3 regions of the Amycolatopsis thailandensis genome follow, and region 2 is predicted to be linked to each of the others. Evidence: predicted binding sites of a transcription regulator. Region 2 holds the regulator's gene; each other region holds the start of a gene.

Region 1 (7,400 bases), on a different contig from region 2:
GATCCAGATCGGCAGGTACCGCTCGCCTTCGGTTTCCCGTAGCAACAAGATCGGCTGATTCGCGGGCAGCTCCACCCGCACGCCGACGACGCGCATCTCGCTCATCGGGCTTCGCCTCCCTCTCGTGCGCACGGGCTGCAACGCTTGTCTCGACGACCAAGCGACGGCAGTCCCGACGCTACCCGTCTTCCGCGCGCTGTGCTCGCTGTCTCCGACATTCCGGTTCGCCCGTGGCAAACCCAACTCCACGGTACGGCATCGGATGCCGAACATTCAGTCATTGACAAGTGGCCTCACAACGGTTCGCGGCTCCTTGAGCCGTTCAACCGCCCGTGACAGCCCGTATTCCGGCCTTCACCAAGAGCGTATGTAACGCCACGGTCAGTGCCGCGAGCTCTCGGACGACCTCGTCGCCCCTCGCCTTGGCGTCCTCGTCACGATGCCGATACACCGGGGTCACGATCTGCTCCACCAGGCCGACCTCGCGGTCGGCGGCGGCCCGGAAGGCACGCAGATGTCTCGGCTCTATACCGAATTCGGTCATCGCTTTCACGGTCTTCGCCACGAGGACCGCGTCAGGATCGAAGAATCCCGCCGCTCCCGGCCGGACGAGACCGTATTGCCGCAGCTCAGCCAGGGTGGCGGCGTCGATGCCCGCCTGACGGAGCAGATCTTCCTCGGTCAGCCTGATCTCGCGATCGGTCTCGAAGTCCCCGGGGGACGGCAATCCACCGTTTTCCCCGGGGGCGTCGAGCGAAACGAGTTTCCGCGGCGGCTTGGGCAGCACCGCCGAGAGCGCGGCACCCTGATCCGCCGCGTCCAGCTGTTCCTTGATGACCTTCAGCGGAAGGTAGTGATCCCGCTGGGCGGACAGGACGAACCGCAACCGCTCCACGTCCGCCGGAGCGAACTGCCGGTACCCCGACGGGGTCCGGCCCGGCTGGACCAGACCCTCCGCCTCGAGGAACCGGATCTTGGAGATGGTGACATCGGGGAAATCGCCGCGCAGCTGTGCCAGCACGGCCCCGATACTCAACCCATCGCGCTGCGACGCATCCCGATCAGGCCGCCCGGCCGCCGTCACCGTGCCCCCTGGCCCCCGTGACCCGGGCCGGTCAGGAAGACCAGGCGGAACTTGCCGATCTGCACCTCGTCGCCACCGGCGAGCACGGCCTGGTCGACCGGCTCGCGGTTGACGTAGGTGCCGTTGAGGCTGCCGACGTCGATGACGACGAACTCGCCACCCTCACGGCGGAACTCGGCGTGCCGCCGGGAAACCGTGACGTCGTCGAGGAAGATGTCGCTGTCCGGGTGCCGTCCCGCGCTGGTGGTGTCGCGGTCCAGCAGGAAGCGCGAACCGGCGTTCGGTCCCCGCTTGACGACCAGCAGCGCGGAACCCGCGGGCAGCGCGTCCACGCCCTGGACGGGGGCCTCGGCAGCCGGAGGAGCCTCAGTGCCTTCGACGTCGGCCAGGAAGTCGGCCCGGAAGACAGAAGTCCGCTCCGGAGACTGCTCCGGGGGAACGCCGGGCCCGTCGTTCGTGCTCACCTGAGCTCTCCTAACGCATGTGTGTTGCCACTACTCAAGAACGTGTGGAGGTCAAACGTACCGTGCCTGATCGAAACTCCGGCCCGCGGCTCCCCCTACTCTTCCCGAAGGGCCGCGGCCTGCGGCTATTCCTTGATCAGCGCCTGGTAGGCCTCGGCCTCGAGCAGGGATTCGACCGAGCTCGCGTCGTCGAGACGGAGTTCGATCAGCCAGCCCTCGCCGTAGGGGTCGCTGTTGATCAGCTCGGGCGACTCGGTCACCGCTTCGTTGACCGCGACCACCTCGCCGTCGAGCGGGGCGAACAGCTCCGAAACGCTCTTGGTCGACTCGACCTCGCCGAACGCGTCGCCGGAGCCGACCTGCTTGCCGACCTCGGGCAGTTCGACGAACACCACGTCACCGAGCTGGTCCTGGGCGTACTCCGTGATGCCCACGCGCACGAGCCCTCCGTCGCGCACGGAGACCCACTCGTGCTCCTCGGTGTACCGCAGTTCTTCTGGAGTGGACAACGCCGCTCCCCTTTCTGACGCCCTCGCTCGAATCCGACGCGCGCAGTTTCGCATCCCGCCGGGTCACGCGCCCGGCGCCTCCCGCAAGTCCGCGGGTTCGGCCGTCCGGAGTGCCCGAGCCGTCTGGACGATGTACAGCACGCCCGAATAGACGTACAGGACCGCGCCCCACGCCGTGAACGCGTACCCGATCGGCCGGGCGATGGCGGCGATGTCGGAGCCGCCCTGCGTGAGCAGCAGGAACGGGAAGGCGTACATCAGCACGAAGGTGGCGCCCTTGCCGATGTAGGTGACCTCCGGCGGGGCGAACCCGCGGCGCCGCAGTAACAGCACGCAGACGCCGAGCACGGCCTCGCGGACGACCAGCGGGACCACCAGCCACCACGGGATGATGTCGCGGATCAGGAAGGCGATGAGCGTGGCGAGGATGTAGAGCCGGTCGGCGGCGGGGTCGAGCAGCTGCCCGAGCCGCGACATCTGGTTGAGCCAGCGGGCGAGTTTGCCGTCGAGCCAGTCGGTGAGGGCGCTGAACACGAGCAGCGCGAGCGCCCAGCCGTCCTCCTTCGGACCGAGGAGCAGCCACAGGAAGACGGGCACCCCGGCGAGCCGGAGGATCGAAAGCATGTTGGGAACGTTCAGGGCCTGCCGCAGCAAAGAAGGCTCTTCGCTGGTCACGCTCGGTTCGGGGGGCGTACTCACCCGCTCAGCCTATCCAGCGGCGGCAGGTCCTCCCGCGTCAGCTGGCCCGGGTGTGGGTCCAGCCGCGGCGTTGCAGGTCCGCGCTGGTCAGCGCCACGGGCCTGCCTCGGTGGTCGGTGCCCATCCAGCGCGTGTGGCCGGCGGAGCTTTCGAGGACGTACGGGCGGCCGCCACACCAGACGACGGTGCACGGTGCCGTCGGTGGCAGCTCCGTGTTCGCCGGTGCGGTGGCCTGGGGTGACGCGGGATCGGTCTGTTCGTCGGTCTTCATCGCTCTCACGGTTTCGGTGACGGGGACTGGGACACGCCGGAGCGCTACCTTTGTTTTCGGCAGAACGGGGCCGCGTGTTAACGGTTCGGCGCCGGATTCGTCCGATCGGTTCGTCGCGGCAACAGGCTGTCGCCGAGGCGTGAACGGCATGTTAATTGTCCACAATGGACAGTGATTGGGCGGTCCTCGCGTACCGCCACGCGGACGGCGCGATAACCTCCCGCGAATCGAACGTGGCTCAATGCCACGGCATCGGGCCCGGCCGGGTCAGAATGGGCCGGCCACGACCGGCCGACGAAAGGATCGCCTTGCCCGTCTCGACGACCACGGGAACGTGCCGGCGCCTGTTCGCGGTCTGCGCGATCGCCGCGACGCTCGCCGCCTGTTCGGGCGAAGATCCGCCACCGCCTGTCACCTCGATGACGGTCTTGCCTCCCACGCCTCCGTCGGCCATATCCGTCACGTCACTGCCCCCGATTCCGTCGCAGACCGCGCCAAGTCCGTCCACCGCCCCGAAACCCACCACCCAGCCGAAACCCGCTGAACCGGTACAGGGTTCGTGCGGCACGGTGACGGCGGCGAGCGGACTGACCCTCCAGGTGCTCAACGGGCCCGGGGTCTCCTGCGCGGACGCGACCGGGATCGTCGGCTCCTTCCACAAGAGGATCGCCGGACGCCAGTCCGCCGGCTCGGACGAACCGGTCAGCGAGACCGTCGACGGCTGGCTGTGCGTTTCCGGCGCCCCGGCCGCACAAGGCGGCACCAGTTGCAGCAAGGGCGAGCAGAACGTGTTCGCCGCCGTAGTCCCCGTCGAATGAACCATCCCCGAGAAGAAGGGCCCATGAAGACCCTCTCCGCACTTCCCGCCGCGCTCGCCGTCGTCCTGCTGAGCGGCTGCGGCGCCGATCCCGCCCCCGCGGCCGCTCCGCCGCCGTCCTCCCCCGCCGCGGCGCCGGCCGCCGCCGGGACACCCTGCGGCGAGGTCTCCGGGCTCCAAGGCTCGAAGAACAAGGTCGTCGCGCGCGGGAAGACCGAATGCACCGAAGCGACACAGGTGCTCACGGACTACTTCGCCAAGCTGACGCCCGCCGAAGCCGCGTCGCCTCAGGGCCCCGGACCGGTGGTGATCGGCGCCTGGACCTGCGGGAGCGGGCCGAACGATCCGGTGACAAGCTGCTCGACCGAGGACGAGCGGCAGATCGAAGCCACCCGGAACTGAACACGCCCGGCGGCGTCATTTCCCGCGGCGCCGCCGGATCTGCTCCCTCCGGCTGAGGACAACCAGGCTGATCAGCATGCCCGACAGCGCCAGGCCGAACAGCGAGATCAGCGACAGACCCCAGATCCGCGAGGCCCTCGACGGGTAGGCGACCCCGTCACCGGCGAAGACCCTGTCGCCCTCCGCGACCCTTTCGCCCTCGATCCTCCCTCGTCCGGCGCGCCCGTCGTCGAACCGCCATTCCACCTCGCAGTAGGGAAGGGGGCCGCTCATCGGCGGCCCTCCCTTCGTGCATCCGGAGACAGCGGAGACCGTGACGTCCTCGCCGGTCTTCAACTCATGCACGCGATCACCCACGGATCCCACGATGGCCCAGATCAGATAAACGAACGAGATCCCGGCCAGCACCGAGAAGAGAATCCTGGATTTCCGCGGTTTTCCCGGCACGAAAGTCCTTTCCGTTCGGCTGTTTGAGCCTATTCACCGAAGCGCCATGACGGCACGGGATTTGTGCCCACGTGCTCGCGGTCACCCGAGGCCCCCTTGCCACCCGAGGTAAGAGTCGTCTAGACTCAAACTATGCTCACCAGGGACGAAGCCGTGACGATGATCGAGAACTCGGTCGACGCGGCCACTCTGTTCGCCCGATACCCCTACCGGGAATTGGCCGCCGTGCTTCACCCCGACCGCAATCCCGGCGACACTCGGGCGCATCAGGCGGCCGCGACCCTCAATCGCCACTACGACGACTGGAAACGTGCCCGCCGTCAGACGGTCACCACGGCGACGTCGAGCTACACCCTCACCGTTCCGCACGCGGTGGGCAGTATCGCGACGACCTACCGGACCACCGGGCCGCATCTGGTCAAACTCGTCCGGGACCCGGCGCTCAACCCGCTGATCCACGCCGAGTGGGCGGCGTTGCGCGCTCTCGACGGCTTCACCGAACGGCACCGCTGGCTGCGGCCCTACTACCCGCGGCTGCTCGACACCTCCGGCCCGGTGGCCAGGGGTGACCGCGCGTTCAGCGTTCTCGATCCGATCGTCGACGGGTTCGTCACCCTCGCCGACATCGGCGAGGCGTTCCCGGACGGGCTCGACGGCCGCGATTACGCCTGGATGCACCGTCGTCTGCTGCGTGCCGTGGCGGGCGCGCATCGCGCGGGTCTCGTCCACGGCCATCTCACCGCGGACAACGTGCTCGTCCATCCCGGACAGCACGGGATCGTCCTGGTGGGCTGGTCCTTCGCCGTCGAAAGCGGCACTCTCCCGCTGGCGACGGACAACTCGGCCGAATATCCGCCGGAGGTCCACAAAGGACTGCCGATGACCGCGGCCACCGACGTCCACATGCTCCATCGTTTGATGCTTTCCCTGCTGGCGCCCACGGAAACCCGGCAACGCGAGTTCGCCACGTGGTGCACGCAGGAAGACCCGGCACAGCGACCCGACGTCGTCGACCTCCTCGACGAGTACGACGACCTGCTCGGCGAGCTGTACGGCCCCCGCACCTTCCGCCCGTTCATCATCCCCGAGACAGGAGCCTGACCATGGGACACGGACACTGGGACGACAACGCCTACGCCGCCGCGAAGACCTTCCGCGCGGCCAAGGGCGAGGACGATTTCGGCTACAGCGCCGATCTGCGCGCCAAACCCGCCAAGGACTGGAAGGCCGCGCCCGCGCTCGACCCGAAGAACGCCGTCCGGGAATGCCGGGATTCGGCCGATCACAGCGATTCGACGCCGATCGCGGTGCTGTTCGACGTCACCGGCTCGATGCGCCGGGTGCCGCGGATCATGCAGGGCAAACTCGGCAAACTGCACGGGCTGCTGAAGCGCCGCGGCTACCTGGCCGACCCGCAGGTGCTGTTCGGCGCGATCGGCGACGCCGACAGCGACCGGGTCCCGTTGCAGGTCGGGCAGTTCGAATCGGACAACCGGATGGACGAGCAGCTGCGCACGATGTTCCTCGAAGGCGGTGGCGGCGGGCAGAAGAGCGAGTCCTACGAACTGGCCGCCTATTTCATGGCCCGGCACGTGGTCACGGACGCCTGGCAGAACCGCGGCCGCAAGGGTTACCTGTTCCTCATCGGTGACGAGTTGAACAAGCCCGCGCTGGAGGCCCGCCACATCCGCCGGGTGATCGGCGACGACGTGCGGGAAGACATCGACCCCGCCTCGGTCTACCGGGAACTGGCCCGCAAGTGGCACGTCTACTTCGTCCTGCCGAACCAGTCCTCGTACTACAACGACCCGCAGATCGGCGAGCACTGGAATGGCCTGCTCGGCCAGAACTTCCTCAAACTCGACGACCCCGGCGCGGTGTGCGAGCTGATCGCGGCCACGATCGGACTGGAGGAACGGGTCGTCGACGTCGACAGGGTGCTCGCCGATCTCGCGGACGTCGGCTCGGTCGCCGAGAGCAAGGCCGTCGGCAAGGCGCTGGCGAAGCTGGGCACCAAATCGGTCGTCACCTCGGCGGTCCCCGAGCCGGGTGGCCCGAGCGACGTGGTGCTGCGGTGAGCCTCCTGGACGGGCACGTGGTGGTGGTCGGGCTCGGTTTCGGCGACGAGGGCAAGGGCGCCGTCGTCGACGCCCTCTGCGCCGCTCGGCCCACCACCGCCGTCGTCCGCTTCAACGGGGGCGCGCAGGCCGCGCACAACGTCGTCGTGGACGGGCGCCACCACACCTTCAGCCAGTTCGGGGCGGGCACGTTCGCCGGCGTGCCCACCCATCTGTCGCGGTTCGTGCTGGTCGAGCCGTTCGCGCTGGCGGCGGAAGCCCGGCTGCTCGAAACCGGCGGCGTCCGGGATCCGCTTTCGCTGCTGAGTGTGGACGGCCGGGCGCTGCTCACGACGCCGTTCCACATCCACGCCAACCGGGCCAGGGAGGAGGCCCGTGGCGTGGATCGGCACGGCTCGTGCGGGAAGGGCATCGGCGAGACCGTCTGGTACTCGCTGCTGGCCGGGGCCGTGCCGGGTGAGGTGGTGGAGAACCAGGAGGTGATCGGGACACCGGGGGAAGCGCCCACGGTCGCGGACTGCGCTCGGCCGTCGGTGCTGCGGCGCAAACTGGACGCGCTCGCGCGGTTCTACGCGCCGCTCGCCACACCGTCGCACAGCGTGGACGAACTGGTGGCGCTGTACCGCGAC
Region 2 (7,400 bases):
CTCTGTGGACACTTGGCACGCCGCGGACGACGTCGAAGCGATCCGGGTCGCGTTGGGCGAGCCGAAGGTGAACTGGCTCGGCGTCTCCTACGGCTCCGAACTCGGCGCCGTGTACGCGGAGAAATACCCGAAGCGCGTCCGCGCGATGGTGCTCGACGGCGCCGTCGACCATTCGCGGCCGACGCGGCTGGCCGTCCTCGACGAGGCCATCGCGACCGAGAGCGCGCTCAAGGACTTCGCGAAGTGGTGCACGACTTCGGCGGACTGCGTCCTTCGCGGCAAGGACGTCCTCGCCACCTACGACAAGCTGATGGCCACGCCCGGCGGCGTGCCGTCGAAACAGCTCGGCCGCACTGTGACCGCCGAGGAAATGGCGTCCGGGCTCTACAGCTCGCTGATCCTTCCCGCGTTCTGGCCCGAGATCGCGAAGGGGATCGCCGACGCGACGGCGGGGAACGCGGACGGACTGCTGCCGTCCTCGCAGCTGGACCCGTCCTACGGCGCGTATCGCTCGATCGGCTGCCACGACTTCGGCTCGCCGTTCACCTCCTACGCCGACATGCGGGCGATGCAGGGGCTGGTGAAGACCCTCGCGCCGCACAGCTGGCGGTACTCGGAGTTCTGGGACATGGCGAGCGGCTGCGCGGGCTGGCCCGTGCCCTCGGCGTACCTCCCGCGACCGCAGCGGGTGAAGGGCGCGGCGCCGACCCTCGTGGTCGGCGGCGAACACGATCCGGCGACGCCGCTCGTCTGGGCGAAGGGGCTCGCGCGGAACATCGAGAACTCGGCGTTGCTGGTCGACGCCGGGTACGGGCACACGGGGCTGCTCAACTCGGCCTGCGTGCGCACCGAAGAGGTGAAGTACCTGGTGAGCGGGCTCACACCCGCTCCGGGCACGGTCTGCCGGTAGCCCGGGAACAAGACACCCGGGTCGCACGTTGAGCCGGGTACAAGGTTGAGTGCAGTCGGCTCAAGTCCGGCTTGACGGAGACCGCATCATCCCGATAGAACTTGCGTGACACCCACTCAAGGTGGGGTCGAACGTGCAGGTCACGAACTAGCAGGAGGATCACACCATGGCGCGAGCGGTCGGCATCGACCTCGGCACGACCAACTCGGTCGTCGCTGTCCTTGAGGGCGGCGAGCCGACGGTCATCGCCAACTCGGAAGGTTCACGCACCACCCCGTCGATCGTCGCCTTCGCCAAGAACGGCGAAGTGCTGACCGGTCAGCCGGCGAAGAACCAGGCCGTGACGAACGTCGACCGGACCATCCGGTCGGTGAAGCGGCACGTCGGGACCGACTGGAAGACCGAGATCGACGGCAAGGCCTACACCTCGCAGGAGATCAGCGCCCGCGTGCTGATGAAGCTCAAGCGCGACGCCGAGGCGTACCTGGGCGAGACCATCACCGACGCGGTCATCACCGTCCCCGCCTACTTCGAGGACGCGCAGCGGCAGGCCACCAAGGAGGCCGGGCAGATCGCCGGCCTGAACGTGCTCCGCATCGTCAACGAGCCCACCGCGGCCGCGCTGGCGTACGGCCTCGACAAGGGCGAGAAGGAACAGACCATCCTGGTCTTCGACCTCGGTGGCGGTACGTTCGACGTCTCGCTGCTGGAGATCGGCGAGGGTGTCGTCGAGGTCCGCGCGACCTCCGGTGACAACCACCTCGGCGGCGACGACTGGGACGAGCGCATCGTCACCTGGCTGGTCGACAAGTTCAAGGCCTCCAACGGCATCGACCTCACCAAGGACAAGATGGCGCTCCAGCGCATCCGTGAGGCGGCCGAGAAGGCGAAGATCGAGCTGTCCAGCTCGAACTCCGCGGGCATCAACCTGCCCTACATCACCGTGGACTCGGACAAGAACCCGCTGTTCCTCGACGAGCAGCTCTCCCGCGCCGAGTTCCAGAAGATCACTTCGGACCTGCTGGAGCGCACCCGCAAGCCGTTCAACAACGTCATCCGTGACGCGGGTGTCGCCGTCGGCGACATCGACCACGTCGTGCTCGTGGGTGGTTCCACCCGCATGCCGGCCGTGTCCGACCTGGTCAAGGAGCTGACCGGCGGCCGCGAGCCGAACAAGGGCGTGAACCCGGACGAGGTCGTCGCCGTCGGCGCCGCGCTGCAGGCCGGTGTGCTCAAGGGCGAGGTCAAGGACGTCCTGCTGCTCGACGTGACCCCGCTTTCGCTGGGCATCGAGACCAAGGGCGGCGTGTTCACCAAGCTCATCGAGCGCAACACCACGATCCCGACCAAGCGTTCGGAGATCTTCTCCACCGCGGACGACAACCAGCCGTCGGTGCAGATCCAGGTGTTCCAGGGTGAGCGCGAGATCGCCGCGCACAACAAGAAGCTCGGCATGTTCGAGCTGACCGGTCTCCCGCCCGCCCCGCGTGGCGTGCCGCAGATCGAGGTCACCTTCGACATCGACGCCAACGGCATCGTGCACGTCCTCGCGAAGGACCTCGGCACGAACAAGGAGCAGTCGATGACGATCACCGGTGGCTCCGCGCTGCCGAAGGACGACATCGAGCGCATGGTCAAGGACGCCGAGGCGCACGCCGAGGAGGACAAGCAGCGCCGCGAGGAGGCGGAGACCCGCAACCAGGCGGAGACGCTGGTCTACCAGACCGAGAAGTTCGTCAAGGACAACGAGGACAAGCTGCCCGAGGAGCTCAAGGGCAAGGTGAAGTCCGCGATCGACGAGGCCAACGAGGCGCTCAAGGGCACCGACTCGGCGAAGATCCGCGAGTCCATCGAGAAGCTGAACACCGCTTCGCAGGAGCTGGGCACCGCGCTCTACGCCAACGCCACCCCGGGCGCCGAAGGTGCCGCCGGTGAAGGCGCCGCCGGAACGGCCGGCGCGGGCACCGGTTCCCAGGCCAAGGCGGACGACGTCGTCGACGCCGAGATCGTCGAAGAGGACGAGAAGGACAAGAAGTGACGGGACGCTACGACGAGACCGAGGGCCGTGGCCCGGAGGAACCGGTGGTCGTGCGGGACCGTAGGCGGATCGACCCGCTGACCGGTGAGGTCCGTCCGGCCGCCCCGGCCGAACCTCAGGACGGTCCGAAGCACGCCGCTCCGGCCGAAGAACCGGTAGTGACCGAAGCGCCGGAGCCCGCGACGCACGCGGGCCCCGGCCTCGGGGACTCCATCGTGGACGATTCGGTGACGGTGGCCACCGGACTGGAGAAGGAGCTGGCGGAACGCACCGCCGACCTCCAGCGTCTCCAGGCGGAGTACGCCAACTACCGCAAGCGCGTGGACCGCGACCGCGAACAGGTCGTCACCGGTGCGAAGGCGTCGGTCGTCAACGACCTGCTCCCGCTGCTCGACGACCTCGAGCGCGCGGAGCAGCACGGCGATCTGACGGGTGCCTTCAAGGCGGTCGGCGAGAAGCTGGTCGGGAGCCTGCAGCGGTCGGGGCTCGAGCCGTTCGGCGCCGAGGGCGAAGCCTTCGACCCGAGCGTGCACGAAGCCGTCCAGCACAGCACCTCGCCGGACGTCGCGGGCCCGACGGTCACCACGGTCATGCGCCGCGGTTACCGCTTCGGCGAGCGCGTGCTGCGCGCGGCGCTGGTCGGGGTCACCGACCACGAGCCGGGAGCCGCTCCCGCGCCGGCGGCGCAGGACGCCCCGGTGGACCCGCCCGTCGGCGGCGAGCTGCCGCTCGAGGGCGAACTTTTCGATGAGAACAACCGCTGATCGGCGATACGGCGTGAAAGGAGGAGACGTTCGGTGAGTGCACGGGAATGGATCGGTAAGGACTTCTACCGTGAGCTGGGCGTCTCCTCCGACGCCACCGCGGACGAGATCAAGAAGGCCTATCGCAAGCTGGCCAAGGAGAACCACCCCGACGCCAACGCGGGCAACGCGGAGGCCGAGAAGAAGTTCAAGGCGGTTTCCGAGGCGTACGGCGTTCTTTCCGACGCGTCCAAGCGCAAGGAGTACGACGAGGCTCGCCGCCTCTTCGGCTCCGGCGGTCCGGGTGGCTTCGGCTTCCCGGGCGGTGGCGGCGGGAGCGGCGGCTTCGACGTCGGCGACATCTTCGGCCAGGCGGGCCAGCAGCAGGGCGGCTTCGGCGGTCTCGGCGACATCCTCGGCGGTCTCTTCGGCCGCCGAGGCGCCGCGGCCGGTGCCACGGCGAACCGGCCGCAGCGCGGCGCGGACGTGGAGACCGACGTCCGGATCGACTTCACCGAGGCGGTCAAGGGCGCGACCCTGCCGCTGCGGCTGTCGAGCCCGGCGACCTGTTCCACCTGCGGCGGGAACGGCGCGAAGCCGGGGACCTCCCCGAGGACGTGTTCGACCTGTCAGGGCAGCGGGCTGGTCAGCCGGAGCCAGGGCGCGTTCGCGTTCTCCGAGCCGTGCCGCGACTGCCGCGGCCGCGGCACGATCATCGACGACCCCTGCCCGGAATGCGCGGGCGAGGGCGTCAGCACCCGCACCCGCACGCTGACCGTGCGGATCCCGCCGGGCGTCGCCGACGACCAGCGGATCCGGCTGGCCGGTCAGGGCGAACCGGGCAAGGGCGGCGCGCAGCCGGGCGACCTGTACGTCCGCGTGCACGTCGCGCCGCACGCGGTGTTCGGGCGCCAGGACCTCGACCTGACGATCTCCGTGCCGGTGTCCTTCGCGGAACTGGCCCTCGGCGGCACGATCACCGTGCCGACGCTGGAGGGCAAGGTCTCGCTGAAGGTGCCGCAAGGCACGGCGAGCGGCCGCGTGCTTCGCGTGCGCGGCAAGGGGATCGCGAAGCGGGACGGCTCGCAAGGCGACCTGCTGGTCACCCTGCAGGCGGCCATTCCGTCCAAATTGGACGAAAAGGCCCGTGAAGCGCTGGAGGCCTACGCGGAGGCCATGTCCGATCACGACCCGCGACCGGAGATCACCGAACTTCTCGAAGGCAGGTGAGCACGATGTTCGGCGGGCTGCCGCACGGTGCGGACGAGGACACCCCGGTGTTCGTCATCTCGGTGGCGGCACAGCTGTCCGGCCTGCACGCGCAGACCCTGCGGTCCTACGACCGCCAGGGGCTCGTGTCGCCGGGCCGGACGTCCGGGGGTGGCCGCCGGTACTCCATGCGGGACATCGCGCTGCTCCGCGAAGTGCAGCGACTGTCCCAAGAGGACGGTGTCAACCTCGCGGGCATCAAGCGGATCATCGAGCTGGAAAACCAGGTCGACGCGCTCCGCGCCCGGATCGCCGAACTGACCGAGGAGCTCACGGCGGCGTACCTCACCGCCGAACAGACGGCCGCGGCCGTGCACGCCTCCTACCGCAAGGATCTCGTTCCGCTGCGGCAGCAGACCGCGCTCGTCGTCTGGAAGCCCAAAAAACGCAATTAGTCCTCTAAATGCCCTGACCGTGGTCTGGCGCCGGAAGGCGTCCTGGGCATTTAGAGGACTAAACGCGTTACTGGCCGGGGACCAGGGTCCGGATCTGCTGGACCTCGCCGGTGCGCGAGTCCATGATCCGCTGGGCCAGGGCCTTCGACCCCGGGTCCTTGCCGTCCTTCAGTTCGGTCCTCGCCAGCGCGACCCCGTTGTGCTGGTGCGCCACGAAGATGTCGGCGAAGTCGAGGGTGAACTCCGCACCATCCTTTTTGGACAGCGCTTCGAGCAGACCCTTGTCCGTGAGCCCGTCGCCACCGTGATGATGGTGCGCGTTCGGGTCCATGGAGCCCGTCTCGGGTTTGCCCCAGTTCTTCAGCCAGTTCCGCATGTCGGTGCTCTCGGTCAGCTGCGTCGCCTCGATGGCGGCCGCGAGATCCTTGAGCTCCTGTTTCTGCGCCTGCTTGGTCTTCACCAGCTTGACGATCTCCACGCCCTGGTCGTTGTGGGCGAGCATCATCTGCAGGAACATCACGTCGGCGTCGTTGTAGTCGGCGGACGCCGGCGCGGCCGATTGAGGGACCGGGGAGATCGGGGCACCGGCGTTGGGAGGTGAGCCATCACCGGCCCCGCAGCCCGCGAGGGCCACGAGACCGGCGACGAGAACGAGGGCCAGCTTCACTGCCGGGTCCAGAGCGCGGGGGTGTTCGGCGGTTCCCACCCCTGGATGGCCGTGTGGGCCAGCTGGCAGCGGTAGGTCGCGCCGCCGTAGGTCACCGTGCTGCCGACCGTGTAGGCCGTCCCGGCCGCCCACGTGCCGCCGGTGGGCGGGTTGGTGGTGCTGCTCGGCGGGTTCGACGTCGAGGGCGGGTTGCTGGTGGTCGGCGGGTTGCTGGTGGGCGGGTTGCCGCCGCCGATCTGCAGGTCGATGCAGCTGTAGAAGGCCATCGGCGTGTCCGCGATGTTCCAGATGGCGAGGACCTTCTGCCGTCCGCTGAAGCCGTTCAGGCTGACCGTGTGGGACGTCGGGTCCTTGGGCGCGGAGTTGTTCCCGCTGATGTCGGCGATCTTGGTGCCGCCGATGTAGTACTCGTAGTTCGTGGTCCGGTGGTAGGCGGTGAACTTCCAGTTGAAGGTCACGCTGTTGCCGACCGACGCGGCGGGCCACGACTTCGACTCGTCGTTGAGCTCGGCGAATCCCGGAAGACCGCCGTTGCAGCTGCGGAGCCCCTTGGGGCCTTCGACGCTCTGCGGTTCGTAGACGATGGCGCCACAGCCGGAAACCTTGCCCTGGGCGCAGTTCGCCTGGCGGCTGGGCGGGGACAGCACGTAGCCATGGGCGCTGGCCACCTGGGGGATGGCGACGATGGCGATCGGGGCGAGGATCGCACCGGCGGCGGCTGCCACGAGCTTGCGTTTGACGGTCATGCCGGCTCCTGGGGATGGAACGACGGTGTTCCCGTTGAGGGGGAGCAATGTGGTCTAGACCATAAATCCGCCGGTGACCGCGGTCAATGATTCGCAGACCTACTGCTGCGTCAGGCCCAGGTAGAACAGCCGATCGGCCTAATACGAACGAAGTATGGGGCTCAGTCCAGGGTGAAGGGGTCGTATTTGATCCGGGCCAGGTCGGTCCCGGCGGCGAGCAGTTTCGCGATCGTCGCGCGGATCATCGACGGCGAACCGGCGACGAACACGTCACGCTCCTTCCAGGCGCCGCGCTGCGTGACCGCGGTGGCCAGCGTGCCGCGGTCGCCACCGGCGATGGTGCCTTCCTCGGTCACCGGGGTCACCGTCAGCCAAGGGCAGGTGACGGTCAGCCCGCGGAGGTGGTCGAGCGCGTACAGGTCGTCCGGCCGGTGGCCGCCGAAGAACAGGTGCACCGGCGGGTTGTTCTTCCAGCGCGACATCTCGTCGAGCAGGGCGAGCAGTGGCGCGACGCCGGTGCCGCCGCCGATCATCAGCAGCGGACGGCTTTCGGTGTGGTGCACCGAAAGCGCGCCGAGCGACGGACCGAGGCGCCAGACGTCGCCGAAGCGGGTGTGGTGGACGATCGTGCG
Region 3 (7,400 bases), on a different contig from region 2:
CTTCAGGTCGCCGACCGGGAGTTCCAGCTCCGCGCCGTGCGAGCGCAGGTACGACAACGCGATCTGCACCGACTCCTTCATCACGTCGCCCAGCTGACCGGTCAGGGCCAGTCCGGTCGAGCCGGATTCCGGATCCGCCAGCGACGCCTCGATGTAGAGGACGTCACCGCCGGCGCCGGTCACCGCGAGACCGGTCGCCACCCCCGGCGTCGACGTGCGCTGGGTCGACGCGGGCAGCGAGGACTCCGGCAGGTGCCGCGGGCGGCCGAGGTAGGTCTCGAGCCCGTCGGCGTCGATCGTCAGCGGCAGCTCGACCTCGTCGAGCGCGACCTTGGTCGCCACCTTCCGCAGCACCTTCGCGATGGTCCGGTTCGCGTTGCGCACACCGGCTTCCCGCGTGTACTCGGCGGCGATCCGGCTGAACGCGCCGTCGGTCAGCGTGACGTCGTCCTTGCCGAGGCCCGCCCGGTCCAGCTCGCGGGGGAGCAGGTGGTCGCGGGCGATGGTGACCTTCTCGTGCTCGGTGTAGCCGTCGAGGGTGACCAGCTCCATCCGGTCCAGCAGCGGGCCCGGGATGGTTTCGAGCGCGTTCGCCGTCGCGAGGAACACGACGTCGGACAGGTCCAGCTCGACCTCGAGGTAGTGGTCGCGGAACGTATGGTTCTGCTCCGGGTCCAGCACCTCCAGCAGCGCGGCCGTCGGGTCGCCCCGGTAGTCGGCGCCGACCTTGTCGATCTCGTCGAGCAGCACGACCGGGTTCATCGAACCCGCTTCCTTGATGGCGCGGACGATCCGGCCGGGCAGCGCGCCGACGTAGGTGCGGCGGTGCCCGCGGATCTCGGCCTCGTCGCGGATGCCGCCGAGCGCGACGCGGACGAACTTGCGCCCCATCGCCTTCGCCACGGACTCGCCGAGCGAGGTCTTGCCGACCCCGGGAGGGCCGGCGAGCGCGAGCACCGCGCCCGAACGGCGTCCGCCGACCGGGCCCAGACCCGATTCGGCGCGGCGCTTGCGGACAGCCAGGTACTCGATGATGCGTTCCTTCACGTCGTCGAGACCGGCGTGATCGGCGTCGAGGATGTCGCGCGCGGCCGCGATGTCGTGGACGTCGGTGGTGCGCTCGTTCCACGGCAGTTCGAGGACGGTGTCCAGCCACGTGCGGATCCAGCCGCCCTCGGGGGACTGGTCCGACGTCCGCTCCAGTTTGTCCACTTCGGACAGTGCGGCCTTCTTGACCGCGTCCGGCAGTTCCGCGGCCTCGACGCGGGCACGGTAGTCGTCGTCGTTGGCGGTGCCGTCGAGTTCGCCCAGCTCCTTGCGGATCGCTTCGAGCTGGCGGCGCAGCAGGAACTCCTTCTGCTGCTTCTCCATGCCCTCCTGGACGTCCTTGCGGATCGTGTCGGTGACCTCGAGCTCGGCCAGCTGCTCGCGGCTCCATTCGAGGGCCTTTTCGAGCCGTGTCGAAACGTCGAGCGCGGAGAGCAGTTCGAGCTTCTGCTCGGTGTTCAGGTACGACGAGTTGCCCGCGAGGTCGGCGAGCGCGGACGGATCCTCGACCTCCTGGACGGCGTCGATCATCTGCCAGCCGCCGCGCTGCTGGAGGATCGCGAGGACGACGCTCTTGTACTCGGACGCGAGCTTCGCGGAGTTGTCGTCGGTGGTCTCGGTGGCGACCTCGGCGTGGACCCAGCGGGCGGCGCCGGGACCGTCGGCGATGCGGCCGACGACGGCGCGGCGGGTGCCGCGCAGCAGCACCGCGGTCTTGCCGCCGGGCACGCGCCCGATGCGCTCGACGGTGGCGATGGTGCCGAGCTCGGCGTACTCGCCGTGGACGCGGGGGACGATCAGCACCTCGGCCTTGGTGGCGGCGCCGGACCGGATCCCCGGGAAAGAAGCCTGGGCAGGCGTGTTGGCCTGGGCGGACTCCACCGCGGCGCGCGTCTCCGTGTCGGCGAGGTCGAGCGGGACGATCATGCCCGGCAGCACGACGTCGTCATCGAGCGGGAGGACGGGCAGGAGGCGGTTGTCGGTCATCTGTGCACTCCTCGGTTAGTTGAGTCTGCCTAGCTCAACTCTCCGATCGACCCGTTTGTTTCCTTCTCGCGTTCGCCGTCAGCGATCACCCACCCCTCGGACCTCCGCGCCCCAACGCGTCGCGTTTAGCGGGCTAAACGCGACGCGATGGGCCTAGACATCGGATGTCAGGGGTGGGTGGCGACACCGCACCAGGCGAACGGCCGGGCGCCTTCCTCGTCCCGCCGCAGCTCCCGCGTCGGCCGCCACTCGGGCAGATGGACGAGCCCGGGCTCCATCAGCGGCCACTCCCCGAAGAGTGGCTCGATCTCTTCGCGGTCCCGCATCCACACCGGGTTGCTCGTCTTCCGGTACTGCTCGACCATCCAGCCGAGCCCGTCCGCGTCCGGACCGGTCTGGCCGCCGAAGCTCATATGCGAAAGCCCCAGCCAGCTGCCCGGCGCCAGCGCGTTCCGGTAGGTCGCGACCAGCGCGGGCGGATCGTCGTGCGGACCGGCGAAATGCAGGACGGCCATCATCATCAGGCAGACGGGCTGCTCGAAATCGATCAACCGCCGCGTCTCCGGATGCCGCAGGACGTCTTTCGGCCGCCGCATGTCGGCCTGGACGATCCCGGCCCAGTCGGTCGCCTCGTGCCGTTCGAGGATCAGCTCCGCGTGCGCGACCGCCACCGGCTCGTAGTCGACGTACACGACCTTCGCCTCATCGCCCGGCTCCAGCTCTTCCCGGACGATCTCGTGCACGTTCCCGGCTGTCGGGACGCCGGAACCCAGATCGACGAACTGCCGGATCCCGGCTTCGAGTGCCGCGCGCACGACGCGGTTCATGAACTCGCGGTTGTGCTGCGCGCCCGGCTTCACCCACCGCCACTGCCGCTCCAGCCGCCGGGCGAACTCACGGTCCACGGCCCAGTTGTGGGTCCCGCCGAGAAACCAGTCGTAGATCCTCGCCGCGGACGGCTTTTCGGTGTCGACCCCGGTCGGCGCCACCGGGGCCGCGTCATCGTCACTGGTCACAGAAACCCCCTGCTCTCCTGGAAAAGAGCCTATCGGGATCAGTACACCGCCGGCCGCCGCTGCCAGTAGGTCCAGAGCGGCCGATAGCCCTGCGCGTACCAGAACGGCGTCGACCGCGGATTGGCCAGCGCGTGGTGCAGCAGCACGGCTTCGGTCCCGCATTCGTCGAAGATCTGGTGCGCGTGCGCGGCGAGCGCCGACCCCACGCCGCTCGACCGCGCCGGTTCGGCCACCGCCAGCGACGACAGGTACCCGACCTTCTCGGCCGCGACCCGGCCGCCGATCCACGACGTCTCGCCGGGGAACTGCACCCGCACCATGCCCAGCGGGCGCCCGTACAGCTCGGCGATCCACAACGTCGGGTTTTCCCGCTTGAGCTCTTTCGACAGGTCCGCGGTGATCGCTTCCTCCGCGCCCTCGCGCAAAGTGACAGAACCGAACTGCGCGTCATAACGCTGCAATTCCAGCTCGAGTCCGACGGCGGTTTCCAGATCATCCGCTTCGGCGGGCCGGATGTGCACTCCGGGAGTGGCGGGCGGCCCCGTCACGGCGAGCCGGTCGGCCGGGCGGACCGCGATCACCAGCACCGGAGCGAATCCGCGGCGCAGCAATTCGGCCGAGCCGGGCGAATCCCGGCTGGGCCGCACCACGGTCGCCGCCGTTTCGACATCACCGGGTGGGGCGACCGCCTTCAGATGTTCATCCCATCGGGTGAGTAATGCGTCGAGGGCCGCTTCCGGGCGAGGTCCGGTGAGCCGGGCTTCGAGCCGATGTTCGACGAGCGCCCGCCACGGAGAGTCAACAGAATCGGGGCCCGCTTCGGTTCGTACCGACATTCCGGCGGCGGCCGAGTCGCCCGCTGTCGCGGAGAGTGACACGGAGCCCTCGACAGGCTCCAGTGCAGGCATTTCGGGGAGCAGGGCGTCCACGGTGGCGAGCCGCTCGGCGTGCCCGGCGGCGATGGCGTGGCTATTCATAGGACTATTCAAGCCCCTACTGACGGGTCCGACGGGAACTTCACGAGATTGGCTCGACCGTGGCGCCAGGTGACTTCCGGTAGTCGGCGGGAACGCGAATATCGCTCCCATTTCACCCCTTGGTCCACGCAGGTCAGCGCGACGCGCCCATTGTTAACCCTGGGGTGATCTCATACTGTCTCGAATGGGACTTGGGTACGCCCTCCGGGGTACTGTATTGCCCTCGTCCCCGAGGTCGCGGTAGGACAGGACCGGTTGGGCAGCCGGGAAGGAAGGTCGGATGCCGGACACGAACGGCAGGCCCGCGAGCGCCGCACAGACGGCGGCGGGCAAGGGAGGCGCCGTTACGGAGGCTCGTACCGACGAGCGACGGTTCCGCGTCTACACCTTCGCGGTACTCACCATGGGCATCGCCGCCGCGGCCGCGGTCAGCCTGTGGCTGGACTTCGAGGCCTCGGACGATCTGCTCTGGATCGGGCCGATCCTCGCGCTCGCGTTCCTGCTCGCCGAACAGCTCGGGATCAACGTCGACGTCCGCAGCGGCATCTCGTGGACGATCTCGTTCACCGAGATCCCGCTGGTCATCGGATTCTTCGTCGCTCCCTTCGAAGTCGTCCTCGCCGCGCATCTCGCGGCGGGCATCGGAACCCTGCTGGCGCGCAAGGTCGCGGGCCGGGTCCTCTACAACGCCGGCGCCTTCCTGCTGGAGATCACCGGCGCGTTCGCCGTGGCGGGACTGGTGAAACAGGCCTCCGGCGCCCACGACATGACCTGGATCGCCGCGCTGGCAGGCACTTTGACCGCGCCGCTGGTCAGTACGCTGCTCGCGCTCGCCGCCGTCCGCGTGCTGCGCCGCCGCATGCGGGTCAGCACCGCGATCCGGCTGACCGGCCGCATCCTCGTCGTCGGCTTCGTCAACGCCTCGGTCGGTCTTTCCGGTTATTTGGTCATTTCCGGTACGCCGAAGGCCTGGCCGCTCGTGCTGGCCGTGTTCCTCGGGCTCACCGCGTTGTACTGGGCGTACTCCGACCTGCTCCGCGAGCAGCGCGACATGGAAGCCCTGTCCGACGTCAGCCTGATGGTCGCGCGATCCGGCCAGCAGGCCGCCGCGCGACCCGCCGGGCGCGCCGACGAACTCGTCGGCGGTGTGGACGTCCGCGAGTGGGCGACCATCGCCGAACGCGTCAAAGACCAGCTCGCGGCCGGCCGTGTCGTGCTCAGGCTGCGACTGGAACCCAAGGACACCATGCGGATGGTCGTCGCGGGTGACGAACTGCCGCCCGTCGACCCGGCCGCCGACGACCCGCTGCTGCGTCTGCCCGGCGCGCACGTCCGGCATTTCCGGATCACCGAAGCCAATCCCGACGTCCGCTCCGCCTTGCTCGACCGCGGCGCACAGGAGGCGCTGGTCGTCCCGCTGCGGAGCGCGAACCAGCTCCTCGGCGTCGTCGAAGCGCACGACAGGCTGTCCCGCTGGCGTGGTTTCGGCAAGTACGACATCCAGCTGCTCGGCACCATGGCCAGCCATCTCGCGACGTCGCTGGACAACCGGCGCCTGCTCGCGACCCTGCGCCACGACGCCTACCACGACCCGCTGACCGGCCTGCTCAACCGGCCGGGCTTCCGCCAGGTGGCCAAGGAACCGCTGCGAGAACAGGTCGACGCGGTCGTGCTGAGGGTCGACCTGGACGTCTTCTCCACCGTCAGCGACGCCCTCGGGTACGTGTGGGCCGACCGGATGGTCATCGCGGCCGGACGGCGGATCCGCGACGCGCTCGGCCCCGACGTCCCGCTCGCCAGGCTCGAAGGCGCGTCCTTCGCGGCGCTTCTCGTCGGCTGCGCGCCGGAGCGCGCCCAGGCCGCCGCGGAACTGCTTCGCGCGGAGCTCGTCGCCCCGTACCCGGTGGACCGGCTCTCCGTCGAAGCCAACGCGATGATCGGTTTCGCCACGTCGTCGGCGGAGGACGACGAGCAGGTCGACGTCGACGGGCTCCTGCAACGCGCCGACGTCGCCGTCCGGGCGACCAAGGGCGGCGAAGAGGTCCGCGGCTACATGGCCAGCATGGGCCAGATCTTCATGCGCCGGTTCCAGATGGTCACGCAGTTCCGGCAGTCGCTGGAAGAAGGCCAGCTGAGCGTCCACTACCAGCCGAAGATCACCTTGCCGAACCGGCAGATCCAGGGTGTCGAGGCGCTCGTGCGCTGGGTGCATCCGGAGTTCGGCAGGCTCGGGCCGGACGAGTTCGTCCCGGCGATCGAAGCCGCCGGCCTCATCGGCGTCCTGACGTCCTTCGTGCTCGAAGAGTCGTTGAAGCGCGTCCGGAAGTGGCTCGACGAAGGCCTGCGCATCTCGGCGGCGGTGAACCTGTCGGTGCGCAACCTGGCCGACGAGGACTTCCCGACGAAGGTCGCGCGCGAACTCGACCGCTTCGGCATCCCGCCGGAACTGCTCACCTTCGAGCTGACCGAATCCGGTGTGATGTCCGACCCGCAGAAGGCGCTGCCGATCCTGCGGGAGCTGCACTCGCTGGGCATCGTGCTCGCCGTCGACGACTTCGGCACCGGCTACTCGTCGCTGGCCTACCTGCGGCAGCTCCCGGTCGACCAGGTCAAGATCGACAAGAGCTTCGTCCTCGGGATGGGCACGGACCTCGGCGACCTCGCCGTCGTGCGGTCCATCGTCGAACTGGGCCACTCGCTCGGCCTCACGGTCGTGGCGGAGGGGGTCGAGGAAGACGTCGCGCGGGATCAGCTCGAAGCGATGGGCTGTGACGTGGCTCAGGGCTACCTCATCTCGCGGCCGCTGCCGGAGGACCGCCTGGAGGCGTGGCTCCAGGCGCGCACGGCGCGTTCGCCGGGTCGACACTCCGAGACCGTCTTGACCCTGCTGACCTGAGGTTTTGCGGTAACGTACCCCCCTGTTTCAGGCGTCGCCGAGGACTTGCTAATCTTTCCAAGTCCTCGCGAGAGGCAAGGCCCCTTTAGCTCAGTCGGCAGAGCGTTTCCATGGTAAGGAAAAGGTCTACGGTTCGATTCCGTAAAGGGGCTCGCGACCTCAGCCGCGTCACGCAAGCGTGTCGCGGCCAGGTTCATGTAAGGCGGTGTAGCTCAGCTGGCAGAGCAAGCGGCTCATAATCGCTGTGTCGCCGGTTCAAGTCCGGCCACCGCTACGCGGTAATCCTGGGTATCCCAGGCCTAGTAGAGAAGGAAATGCTGTGGCTGCCACTGACGTGCGACCGAAGATCACGCTCGCGTGTGAGGAGTGCAAGCACCGCAACTACATCACCAAGAAGAACCGGCGCAACAACCCGGATCGCCTGGAGATGAAGAAGTTCTGCCCGAACTGCGGTACGCACCGGACTCACAAAGAGAC

What was found. Region 2 encodes HspR, which represses chaperone genes until heat shock. Its sites were predicted from a motif close to ANNTTGAGTNNNNNNNACTCAANNT; they were not measured.
Region 1: ACFWMR_RS37455 (adenylate cyclase) is a predicted target of HspR. The motif match lies at 4,801-4,825, and genes of this name have one in related genera.
Region 3: lon (endopeptidase La) is a predicted target of HspR. The motif match lies at 2,051-2,075, and genes of this name have one in related genera.

What each region holds. Positions count from the first base shown of each region.
Region 1 is NZ_JBHXJK010000158.1:7,929-15,328, forward strand. Features, by position in the region: gene ACFWMR_RS37405 (bifunctional nuclease family protein) at 1-105, opposite strand, end outside; gene ftsR (transcriptional regulator FtsR) at 323-1,084, opposite strand; gene garA (glycogen accumulation regulator GarA) at 1,081-1,548, opposite strand; gene gcvH (glycine cleavage system protein GcvH) at 1,674-2,057, opposite strand; gene ACFWMR_RS37425 (CDP-alcohol phosphatidyltransferase family protein) at 2,121-2,756, opposite strand; gene ACFWMR_RS37430 (hypothetical protein) at 2,794-3,027, opposite strand; gene ACFWMR_RS37435 (hypothetical protein) at 3,266-3,466, opposite strand; gene ACFWMR_RS37440 (hypothetical protein) at 3,597-3,845, shown strand; gene ACFWMR_RS37445 (hypothetical protein) at 3,869-4,246, shown strand; gene ACFWMR_RS37450 (hypothetical protein) at 4,262-4,693, opposite strand; gene ACFWMR_RS37455 (adenylate cyclase) at 4,826-5,794, shown strand; gene ACFWMR_RS37460 (hypothetical protein) at 5,797-6,771, shown strand; gene ACFWMR_RS37465 (adenylosuccinate synthetase) at 6,768-7,400, shown strand, end outside.
Region 2 is NZ_JBHXJK010000017.1:85,120-92,519, forward strand. Features, by position in the region: gene ACFWMR_RS09695 (alpha/beta hydrolase) at 1-910, shown strand, start outside; gene dnaK (molecular chaperone DnaK) at 1,077-2,948, shown strand; gene grpE (nucleotide exchange factor GrpE) at 2,945-3,712, shown strand; gene dnaJ (molecular chaperone DnaJ) at 3,746-4,921, shown strand; gene ACFWMR_RS09715 (heat shock protein transcriptional repressor HspR) at 4,927-5,355, shown strand; gene ACFWMR_RS09720 (DUF305 domain-containing protein) at 5,423-6,022, opposite strand; gene ACFWMR_RS09725 (lytic polysaccharide monooxygenase) at 6,019-6,768, opposite strand; gene ACFWMR_RS09730 (globin domain-containing protein) at 6,930-7,400, opposite strand, start outside.
Region 3 is NZ_JBHXJK010000062.1:23,007-30,406, reverse strand. Features, by position in the region: gene lon (endopeptidase La) at 1-2,034, opposite strand, end outside; gene ACFWMR_RS24245 (SAM-dependent methyltransferase) at 2,202-3,050, opposite strand; gene ACFWMR_RS24240 (GNAT family N-acetyltransferase) at 3,089-4,027, opposite strand; gene ACFWMR_RS24235 (putative bifunctional diguanylate cyclase/phosphodiesterase) at 4,308-6,923, shown strand; tRNA gene ACFWMR_RS24230 (tRNA-Thr) at 7,003-7,075, shown strand; tRNA gene ACFWMR_RS24225 (tRNA-Met) at 7,125-7,197, shown strand; gene rpmG (50S ribosomal protein L33) at 7,243-7,400, shown strand, end outside.